2 regions of the Streptomyces sp. NBC_00078 genome follow, and region 2 is predicted to be linked to the other one. Evidence: riboswitches for the same ligand, from Rfam matches in the RefSeq annotation. Region 2 holds a riboswitch; the other holds the start of a gene.
The links. A riboswitch is a leader RNA that binds a small molecule or an ion and turns the genes downstream of it on or off. The one in region 2 is predicted to bind ZMP and ZTP.
Positions count from the first base shown of each region.

Region 1 (5,189 bases), 5.4 Mb from region 2:
GCCGAGGCGGTGCCGGGCCGCGCTCTTGCCTTCGGCGGTCCCGGCAAGACGCCGGACGAGGTGACGGCCGCGTTGGAGCTGGGCGTTGACCGTTTCCATGTGGAGAGCGAGTACGAGCTGCGCATGCTGGGCGAGTTGGCGCAGAGGTGTGCGCCGGGGCGGCGGGTCGCGGTGCTGCCTCGGGTCAACCTGCCGGTGCCGGAGGGGTCGCTGGCGGGAAGTTCGCTGGCGATGGGAGGTCGTCCGACGCCGTTCGGGCTGGATCCGGGGAGGGCCGTGGACGTCGTCCGGGCGCTGACCGACGGCACGTATCCGCACCTCGAACTGCGGGGCGTGCACGCCCACTTGGCCAGTGGACTGGAGGCGTCCGAGCAGCTGGCCGTGGCCGGGGCGGTCGTGGACTGGGCCATGAGTCTCGGTGCTCCGCTCGCCGAGGTGAACGTCGGTGGCGGTATGACCGTCGACTACACCGAGCCGGAGCGCCGCTTCGACTGGACCGCGTACGGCAGCGGGCTGGCCCGTCTCACCGAGGCACACCCCGGACTGACCCTGCGCATCGAGCCGGGGCGGGCGTTGACGGCGTACTGCGGCTGGTACGCCACCGAGGTGCTGGACGTGAAGCGCAGTCACGGCGAGGAGTTCGCCGTCGTACGGGGCGGCACCCATCATCTGCGGACCCCGGCGACGAAGGGGCACGATCAGCCCTGCACCGTGCTGGCGTCGGAGAACTGGCCGCATCCGTGGCCGCGTCCGGCCGCCGGGAGCGAGCGGGTCACCCTGGCAGGGCAGCTGTGCACACCCAAGGACGTACTGGCCCGCCAGGTGCCCGCGCCCGGACTCAGGGCCGGTGACCGGGTGGTGTTCTCGCTGGCGGGCGCTTACGCGTGGAACATCTCTCACCACGACTTCCTGATGCACCCCCGGCCCGGATTCCACTTCCTCGACGCCGCATCCGGCGCTCCCACGGCGGAGTGAGCGCGGTCCGTCGGCGGCGGGCACGTCCCTTTCGGCGATGCTTGCCCCACCACGTGACATCTGATTCGCGATCCTCGGCGGGACGGCGATCAGCCTGCGGCAGAGTCAAGGGCCGCCCGGTGTTCCGGGCGGCCCTGGACTGGTGCGTGCGATGCGGCGTCGGTCTGCTAGAGGGCCTCGGGCAGCCCGGTCCCCGCGGCTCCCATGTGGGCGACCCGGTCCAGCTGCCCGAGGTTGTTGAGCCGGTTCAGCTGCTGCAGCTGCTGGGAGGGGCGCGGAACCTCGGCCCTGCGGTCCGCCGGGATGCCGGTCGCGGCGAGGGAGTCGATCGTGCTGATCGGGTTGAGCTCGCTCCCGTCCCGGTTCTGGATGGTCGAGTCGGACGCGCTGGCAAGGGGCGCCGCAAGGGCGGTGATGCCGGCGGCGAGACCAACCGCGGCAACGATACGTCGTGTTGAGATCATGCTTTTCACAACGTCACGGGGCCTCCGGCGGACACGGGCACAGTGCGCCGCTCACCCATCAGGGGCAGCGCTCCTGCTGCGCTTGCCGAGGCTGCCCTGGCGGAGGAGTCTCGGATGAGAGGCCCTCCGCGGCCCACTCCTCGTCGGGTCGCGGCCCTCGAAGGAGGTCATCATGGGCACCGCGGCAACCCCTGCCTTCAACGCCGACACCCTGCGCCGGGGCGTCGAGGGACACACGGCGGCAGATCTTCTGTCGCTCTACGCGGACGACGCGCAAGTGCGCATCGTCGACCGCAACACCCAACCCAGCAAGCCCAAGGTCCTGCACGGTCGCGGCGAGATCGGCGCGCTGTTCGAGGACATCTACAGCCGTGACATGACGCACAAGGTGGATCACTGCATCATCCAGGGCGACCATGCCGCCTACACCCAGTCCTGCGAGTACTCGGACGGTACACGCGTCCTGGCCGAGTCGATGATCACGTTGCGCGACGGAAAGATCACCGAAGAGATCCTGATCCAGGCATGGGACGAGTAGGAGGCAGAACCGCGAGGGTCCAGGTCACCACCCGGTTGACCTGGACCTTCTCGGCCCGTGCGGCGCTGGGGCGGGTGCGTCCTGCCCGGCCTCGGCGGCCGCTGCCAGTTTCCGCGGTAGGTCTGCCGGTGTCCGTTGCTCTGCTGCGCTCAGTGCTGAGAGCAGCGCGGCCTCGTCCGCTTCCTCCGTCACCGCGTGCTGCTCGAAGGCGGCGTTTCCCGCATCGGTGAGCCTCCGGACGAGGTGCGGCGCGGCTGGGCCTCCATGTATCTGCCTGATCGCCGACAACCACTTCAGTGAGCACGCCGCTGCACCCGCCCACTACGCGTCGGCGCTGGAGGCCGGGGAGTCGGGACCTGATCCGTTGCCGGCCCGGGAGGCCCTGCGTCATCCGGTCGACCACGACTTCGGTGACCCTCACCGTGCGCTGGAACGCCGGCGGCGGGCGACCGGGCTGGGCGGCGGTGCGGGCACGGTCCCCGGCACGCTGTCCCGGCAACTGCTGCTCGCGGTGCCGGCCCGTGACACCGGCGACGAGGCGGGGGCCAGGGCGCTCGCGACCGAGATCGCCCGCTGGGCGGGGGCCATCGGCGCCGTTCACATCGAGGCGGAGACGACCGCCTTCCTCGCCGGGGCCGATCCGACCGCCCCGCCGCAGCAGAGCGAGGAGGTCGGTTAGGGTCGTGGCGGGCCGTGACTGGCGCTGAGGTGGAGTACCACCGGGGAGCGGCCACGCGGAGTCGATGCCGTGCGCCTGGGCGATCCGGTCACACCGACCCAGGAGTGGATCATGTCTCAGGCCCGGCTCATGGACGGCACCTCGCTCGCCCGGCGGATCGTCGAGGACACCGCCGAGCGGGCGGCCGGCCTCACCGAACGCACCGGCACGGCGCCCTGTCTGGCGGCGGTGCTGGTCGGCGAGGACCCCGCCTCCGTCACCTATGTCCGCATGAAGCAGAACCGCTGCCGCAAGGCCGGCATCGAATCCCGCCACGTGGCACTGCCCGCGGCCACGACCACCGGGGAACTCGTCGGCACCCTGCGCTCACTGTCCGACGACCCCGGCGTACACGGCATCCTGCTGCAGCACCCGATGGGTGAACACATCGACGAGCGGGCCGCGTTCGAGGCGATCGCGCCCGAGAAGGACGTGGACGGCGTCACCTTCGCCTCCTTCGCGACGATGAGCTTCGGCCTGCCGGGCTTCGTGTCGTGCACGCCGGGCGGCATCATGCGGCTGCTCGACGCGTACGACGTCGACCCGTCCGGCAAGCGGGCCGTCGTAGTGGGCCGCAGCGCCATCCTCGGCAAGCCGGTCGGCATGCTGCTGCTCGCCCGGGACGCGACGGTGACGTACTGCCACTCGCGCACCCGGGAGCTGTCCTCCGTGGTCCGGGAGGCCGACATCGTGGTGGCTGCCGTGGGCCGGCCGCGGCTGATCCGGGGCGAGGACGTGAAGCCCGGCGCGGTCGTGATCGATGCCGGCTACAACCCGGGCAACGTGGGCGACGTGGACTTCGGCTCCGCCGTGGAGCGTGCCGGTCTCATCACTCCCGTGCCGGGCGGCGTCGGCCCGATGACGATCGCCACACTGCTGGAGCAGACCGTCGATGCCGCCGTCCGGCAGCTCGGGGCGTGATCAGCGCATCCAGGCGCTGTAATCCTCCACGTCGCCGGCCCTGACACCGTACTCGGGCTCGGCCTTGGTGAGGACGGTCTCCAGGCCGAGCACGGCTCCGGTGGCCGGGTTCATGATCAGCATCCGGCGATAGCCGGGAGCGTCGTACACGTACGCCTGGCCGCGCCGCCCGAGCCGGTCGGTCACCTGTCCGACCGGACGGAGTCCGTCGGTGCCGGCGAGGAGGCGCGCGAGGGTCGCGGACTCGCGGGCGCCGAGGGTCCAGTTGTCGAGCAGCACCTGGACGGCGTCGAGGAGTCCGGGGGTGTCGAGCGCGGTGTGGGTGTACGTGGCCTCCCGCAGATAGGCGCGCAGCCGTGCCGTTTCGCGCGGCGGAGGAGACTCGGGAGGCGCGTCGCTCCAGCTCGGCGGGTAGGTCTGCCTGCTGATGACATGGCCGTCCTCGACCAGGTGCGGATCGCCGCCCTCGTCACGCAGGACCGGCCGGCCGGGGTGCCGCGGGTCGGTCGCCACCACCAGCTCGGTGTGGCTGCCGTCTGCCTTCCAGCGCACGACTCGCTCCTCCGGGAGCGTGACCGGGGGCTTGTCGTCGCTCATGCCCATACTCCAGGACTGCACGTGCGTGCCCTTGCGCAGGTTGGGCGCCCCGTCCGCGGCCGCCTGCCGCTCTGCCCGGGCGGCGAGCTGTTCCAGGGGTACGGGGGTGGAGTCGCTCTGGACGACGAGCGCGCGGGGTGCGGCGACCGCGGGGGTCGTGCTCGGGCCGCCGAGCGTCAGCGTCAGCACGGTCGCGGCGACGACCGCGGTGGCCGCGAGACTCCACACGAGCCGGGTGCGGCGGCCGCCCGGAAGCTGTTCGTGCAGCAACTGGCCGAGCCGGCGCTCGGCGTGGTGGTCGAGGGGGCCGTCGCCGTAGCGGGGGCCGTCGGTCGGCGCCGGGTTGGCGCGGCGCAGGAGTTCGAGTTCGTCAGCCATGGTCGTGCTCCTTCGCGGCTGTCGGACCGGCCGTGGGTGCGGGGCGTATGCGGTCGATCTCGGCTCTGAGCCGGCGCCGGGCGCGGTGCAGCCGCATCGACGCGGCCCGGCTGCCGCAGCCGAGGGCGACGGCGACCTCGTCGATGCCCAGTTCCTCCCACGCCGTCAGGCGCAGCACCTCCCGATCGGCCTCGGAGAGCCGGGCCAGTGCGTCGTGCACCCAGGCGCCCGCCGCCTCCGTGTCGGGGCTGTCCACGGTCTGTCTGCCGTGCGCGGTCTCGTCGTTGCCCAGCCGGTCGACCAGCCGGCGGCGCCGGCCGTAGCCGCGTACCGCGTTCGCCAGGCAGTTGCGTGCCACGCCGTACAACCAGGGCAGCGGGGAGACCGGCAGGTCCAAGCGGCGCCGCCAGGCGACCGTGAACACCTCCGCCACCACTTCCTCCACCTCGTCGGCCCGCCCGTCCAGTCGCCGCGCGACATAGCGGCTGACCGCCCAGTAGTGCTCGCGATAGGCAGCGGCGAAGATCTCGTCGTTGCTCATGTTCCGTTCGTGTCCGGCACCGGCCGGATCGTCACACCCGCTTCCGTGATTCTCGTC
Region 1 covers NZ_JAPELX010000001.1:368,156-373,344, forward strand. The annotation lists gene OOK07_RS01705 (type III PLP-dependent enzyme) at 1-975, shown strand, start outside; gene OOK07_RS01710 (hypothetical protein) at 1,143-1,439, opposite strand; gene OOK07_RS01715 (nuclear transport factor 2 family protein) at 1,612-1,977, shown strand; gene OOK07_RS01720 (hypothetical protein) at 2,204-2,656, shown strand; ZMP/ZTP riboswitch at 2,662-2,744, shown strand; gene OOK07_RS01725 (bifunctional 5,10-methylenetetrahydrofolate dehydrogenase/5,10-methenyltetrahydrofolate cyclohydrolase) at 2,768-3,616, shown strand; gene OOK07_RS01730 (CU044_5270 family protein) at 3,617-4,591, opposite strand; gene OOK07_RS01735 (RNA polymerase sigma factor) at 4,584-5,132, opposite strand.
Region 1: another riboswitch for ZMP and ZTP. It lies ahead of OOK07_RS01725 (bifunctional 5,10-methylenetetrahydrofolate dehydrogenase/5,10-methenyltetrahydrofolate cyclohydrolase); the one in region 2 lies ahead of OOK07_RS26990 (glycine hydroxymethyltransferase).

Region 2 (5,189 bases):
CAGGACCAGCTGTTGCTGGCGGCGGACGGCACGCCCTGGATCCGCAGCGATCCGGCGCCGGACATCGAGGACGACGACATCCGCTGGCACCGGGCACCGCGCTCGATCTTCGTGGATCTGGAGCGGGAGAAGGTGCTCGCCGGGCTCGGCGAGAGCGCGACCGCGGCCCGTCCCACCGGCGGCGCGGCCGCCCGGTCCGGGGCCCGCGGGGGCAGTTCCCGGTGGGCGGTGCCGGGGCTGGCTGTGGGGCTCGTGGTCGGTGCCGGCGGCACGTTGCTGATACGCCGCGCGGCGGCCCGGCCGGGAGCCGGACCGCCGCGCGAGGAGCCACGACAGGAACTCATCGATCTTTGACCGTCGTGGGTTGCGCTTCGACGGTCACGGACCTTGGAGTCCCCGGTCCTTGACAACTCAAGAGGGCGTTTGCCAGAGCGTTCGCCATGACGTTCGCCACTCCGGAGGGGCCGCGAGTCAGCCCAGGTCGATCTCCGGGTACAGCGGGAAGCCGGCCACGAGGTCGGTGGCACGGTGCGAGATCTCGTCCGCGATCTTCGGGTCCAGGATGTGCTGGGCCTTGGAAGTGGCACCGGACTTGGTGGTGCCCGGCTCGGCCGTGGTGAGGACACGGTCGATCAGGCCGGCCACCTCGTCCATCTCGGCGGTGCCCAGGCCACGCGTGGTCAGGGCGGGGGTGCCGATGCGGATGCCGGAGGTGTACCAGGCGCCGTTGGGGTCGGCCGGGATGGCGTTGCGGTTGGTGACGATGCCCGAGTCGAGCAGGGCCGCCTCGGCCTGGCGGCCGGTGAGGCCGTAGGAGGTGGCGACGTCGATCAGGTTGAGGTGGTTGTCGGTGCCGCCGGTCACCAGGGTCGCGCCCCGGCGCATGAGGCCGTCCGCGAGCGCCCGCGAGTTGTCGACGATGCGCTGGGCGTAGTCCTGGAAGGAGGGCTGCCGGGCCTCGGCGAGAGCGACGGCCTTGGCCGCCATGACGTGCGGGAGCGGGCCACCGAGGACCATCGGGCAGCCGCGGTCGACCTGGTCCTTGAGGGAGTCGTCGCACAGGACCATGCCACCGCGCGGGCCGCGCAGCGACTTGTGGGTGGTGGTGGTGACGATCTGGGCGTGCGGGACCGGATCGAAGTCACCGGTGAGGACCTTGCCTGCGACGAGACCGGCGAAGTGCGCCATGTCCACCATGAGCGTGGCACCGACCTCGTCGGCGATCTCGCGCATGATGCGGAAGTTCACCAGGCGGGGGTAGGCGGAGTAGCCGGCGACGATGATCAGCGGCTTGAACTCGCGGGCGGAGACGCGCAGGGCCTCGTAGTCGATCAGGCCGGTGCCGGGGTCGGTGCCGTAGGAGCGCTGGTCGAACATCTTGCCGGAGATGTTCGGGCGGAAGCCGTGCGTCAGGTGGCCACCCGCGTCCAGGGACATGCCGAGCATGCGCTGGTTGCCGAAGGCCTGGCGGAGTTCGGCCCAGTCGGCTTCGGAGAGGTCGTTGACCTGGCGGACACCGGCCTTCTCCAGGGCGGGGGTCTCCACGCGCTGGGCGAGGACCGACCAGAAGGCGACCAGGTTGGCGTCGATACCGGAGTGCGGCTGGACGTAGGCGTGGCGGGCGCCGAAGAGCTCCTTGGCATGCTCGGCGGCGAGCGACTCGACGGTGTCGACGTTGCGGCAGCCGGCGTAGAAGCGGCGGCCGATGGTGCCCTCGGCGTACTTGTCGCTGAACCAGTTGCCCATCGCGAGAAGGGTGGCCGGGGAGGCGTAGTTCTCCGAGGCGATCAGCTTCAGCATCTCGCGCTGGTCGTGGACCTCCTGGCCGATGGCGTCGGCGACCCGCGGCTCCACGGCACGGATCACGTCAAGGGCGGCACGGAAGGCGGTGGACTCGGTGGACAGGGGCTGCTGCTCTGGCATGTCGTCGGCCTCCGGGTGGCGTGGCTTGAAGCATTCACGGTTCACGGTTGGCCCAGGCGCACGGCACTCGCTCACTCGCAGGCCGCTCCCCGATGGTCGATCCCATCCCAGCGCGCCAGTCACGGCCCGCCGGTCAGACTACCGGGCGCGCCGGAAGGCGGAGGTCCCGCGTCCACCATGCGAGCGACGATAGGAAGGGGGACACCCTCAGCTTCTGGCACCCCCTGGAGATCCCGTGACCACTACGGAGAGCCTCATCGCCGCCGCCGACGCGCACAGCGCGCCCACCTACCACCCGCTGCCCGTGGTCGTCGCGTCCGCGGACGGGGCGTGGATGACGGATGTCGAGGGGAGGCGGTATCTGGACCTGCTGGCCGGTTACTCGGCGCTCAACTTCGGCCATCGCAACAGGCGGCTCGTGGAGGCGGCGAAGGCGCAGCTGGAACGGGTGACGCTGACGTCGCGGGCGTTCCACCACGACCGGTTCGCGGCATTCTGCTCCGAGCTCGCCGAACTGTGCGGGATGGAGATGGTGCTGCCGATGAACACGGGCGCGGAAGCGGTGGAGACCGCGGTGAAGACAGCCCGGAAGTGGGGGTACCGGGTCAAGGGCGTGCCCGCGGAGATGGCGAAGATCGTGGTCGCGGGCAACAACTTCCACGGCCGTACGACAACGGTCATCAGCTTCTCCACCGACGCCGAGGCCCGGGCGGACTTCGGGCCGTACACGCCGGGCTTCGAGATCGTGCCGTACGGCGATCTGACGGCGATGCGGGCGGCGATGACGGAGAACACGGTCGCCGTGCTGCTCGAGCCGATCCAGGGCGAGGCGGGTGTGCTGGTGCCGCCGGCCGGCTATCTGCCGGCGGTGCGGGAGCTGACGCGGGAGCGGAACGTGCTGTTCGTGGCGGACGAGATCCAGTCGGGGCTCGGGCGGACGGGCGCGACCTTCGCGTGCGAGCAGGAGGGGGTCGTCCCCGATGTGTATGTGCTCGGGAAGGCGCTGGGCGGCGGGATCGTGCCGGTGTCCGCGGTGGTGTCGAGCGCCGAGGTGCTCGGGGTGTTCCGGCCCGGGGAGCACGGATCGACGTTCGGTGGGAATCCGCTGGCCTGCGCGGTGGCGCTGGAGGTGATCGCGATGCTGCGGACTGGCGAGTTCCAGGCGCGGTCGGCCGAGCTGGGCGGCCATCTGCACCGGGAGCTGGGGGCGTTGACCGGCACCGGGCGGGTCATGGCGGTGCGGGGCCGGGGGCTGTGGGCGGGCGTCGACATCAGTCCGGCGTTGGGGACGGGGCGGGAGGTGTCGGAGAAGCTGATGGAGCGGGGGGTGCTGGTGAAGGACACGCACGGGTCGACGGTGCGGATCGCGCCCCCACTGGTGATCGGGAAGGAGGATCTGGACTGGGGGCTCGGTCAGCTGCGGGGAGTGCTCGGCGTGTGAGATCCCGTATCGGTGCGGTCCGTGTCTCCCGTTGATGCGCCTGTCCTGCGGTGGTCGGGGGCTGGCTGAAGATCGGTGAGAGCGCCCGCCGAAGCACTCCCGGCCGTGGCCCGCCTCCCCTACAGTCACTTTGTGATCTTTGGGATGGTGTGCGCTCTCGGCGCGGCGGTTTGCTTCGGTACAGCGACGGTGTTGCAGGCGGTCGCCGCGCGGGCGGCGAGTGCGGGCGGGGGCGGAGAGGCGGCGCTGCTGCTGCGGGCGCTGCGGCAGTGGCGGTACATGGCCGGGCTCGCGCTGGACGGGCTGGGGTTCGTGCTGCAGATCGCGGCGCTGCGGTCGATCCCGATCTACGCGGTCGCGGCGGCCCTTGCATCAAGCCTCGCAGTCACGGGAGTGGTCGCAGCGCGACTGCTGCAGGTGCGGTTGAGCGGGGTGGAGTGGGGCGCGGTCGGCGTGGTGTGTGCCGGGCTCGCGATGCTGGGGCTGGCGTCCGGGGCGGAGGGGGATCGCGCCGGGTCGACCGCTCTGAAGTGGGCGATGCTCGCGGTTGCCGTGGCCGTGCTGCTGCTCGGGCTGGTCGGCGGGCGGTGGTCCGGGCGGGGGCGGGCGCTGATGCTCGGGTCGGGGGCCGGGTTCGGGTTCGGGGTGGTGGAGGTGTCGGTACGGCTGATCGACTCGCTCGCACCGTCGGAACTGTTCACCAACCCGGCGACGTACGCCCTCCTGCTCGGCGGAGGTGCCGCTTTTCTGCTGCTGACCACCGCCCTGCAGCGCGGATCGGTGACCACGGCGACGGCCGGGCTGGTGATCGGCGAGACGATCGGACCCGCGACGGTGGGCGTGGTGTGGCTCGGGGACCGTACGCGGGAGGGGCTCGCCTGGCTGGCGGTGCTGGGGTTCGTCATCGCGATCGCGGGGGCACTGGCGCTGGCGCGATTCGGGGAGGCGCCGGCGGAGGAAAAGTCGGCGGCGGAAGAGGCCACCGTCTGACCTGCCGCCCATCCCATTGGCGCCCCTCCCATTGGCGCCCATCCTATTGAAGCCATTCGCGGCCCATGGCCGTCCATCGCGGATCTTGTTGTCGGGCTGATCGTCGCGATCAACAACTGGAACCGGATGATGGTCTGGAACCGGATGATGGTCAGCCGCCATACCCGCCGGAGGGTTACACGCCATGAGCAAGGTCGAGATCTTTCGCACGCTGCACCGGGGCCGCCTCCCGGGTGATCCGCTCGTGCTGCCCGGCCCCTGGGACGCGGTGAGCGCCCGGGTGTTCGCCGAGGCCGGTTTTCCCGCGCTCGCGACGCCCAGCGCGGGCGTCGCCGCCTCCCTCGGTACGAGGACGGGGCAACCCACCCCGACGAGATGTTCGCCGCGGTGGCGCGCATCGTACGGGCCGTGGACGTACCGGTGTCGGCGGACATCGAGGACGGATACGGGCTCGCGCCCCGGGAGCTGGTGGAGCGGCTGCTGGAGACGGGGGCCGTCGGCTGCAACCTTGAGGACTCGCACGGGGGTGTGCTCAAGGACCGCCACAAACACGCGGACTGGCTCGCGGAGGTGCGGGCCGCGGCCGGTGACGAACTCTTCGTCAACGCCCGCGTCGACACCTTCGTCCGCGGGGTGTCCGACCCCGACCGGGCCATCGAGCGGGCCGCGTCGTACGTCGCCGCGGGCGCCGACTGCGTCTATCCGATCGGCGCCCCGGCGAGTGTCCTGCCCCTTCTGCGGTCCGGGATCCAGGGGCCGGTCAACATGCACGGCACGCTGGACGGCAAGGGCCCCTCGCCCACCGAACTCGGTGAACTCGGGGCCACCCGCATCA
Region 2 covers NZ_JAPELX010000001.1:5,733,297-5,738,485, reverse strand. The annotation lists gene OOK07_RS26995 (hypothetical protein) at 1-354, shown strand, start outside; gene OOK07_RS26990 (glycine hydroxymethyltransferase) at 472-1,923, opposite strand; ZMP/ZTP riboswitch at 1,967-2,056, opposite strand; gene rocD (ornithine--oxo-acid transaminase) at 2,159-3,364, shown strand; gene OOK07_RS26980 (hypothetical protein) at 3,509-4,354, shown strand; partial or broken gene OOK07_RS26975 (isocitrate lyase/PEP mutase family protein) at 4,539-5,189, shown strand, end outside.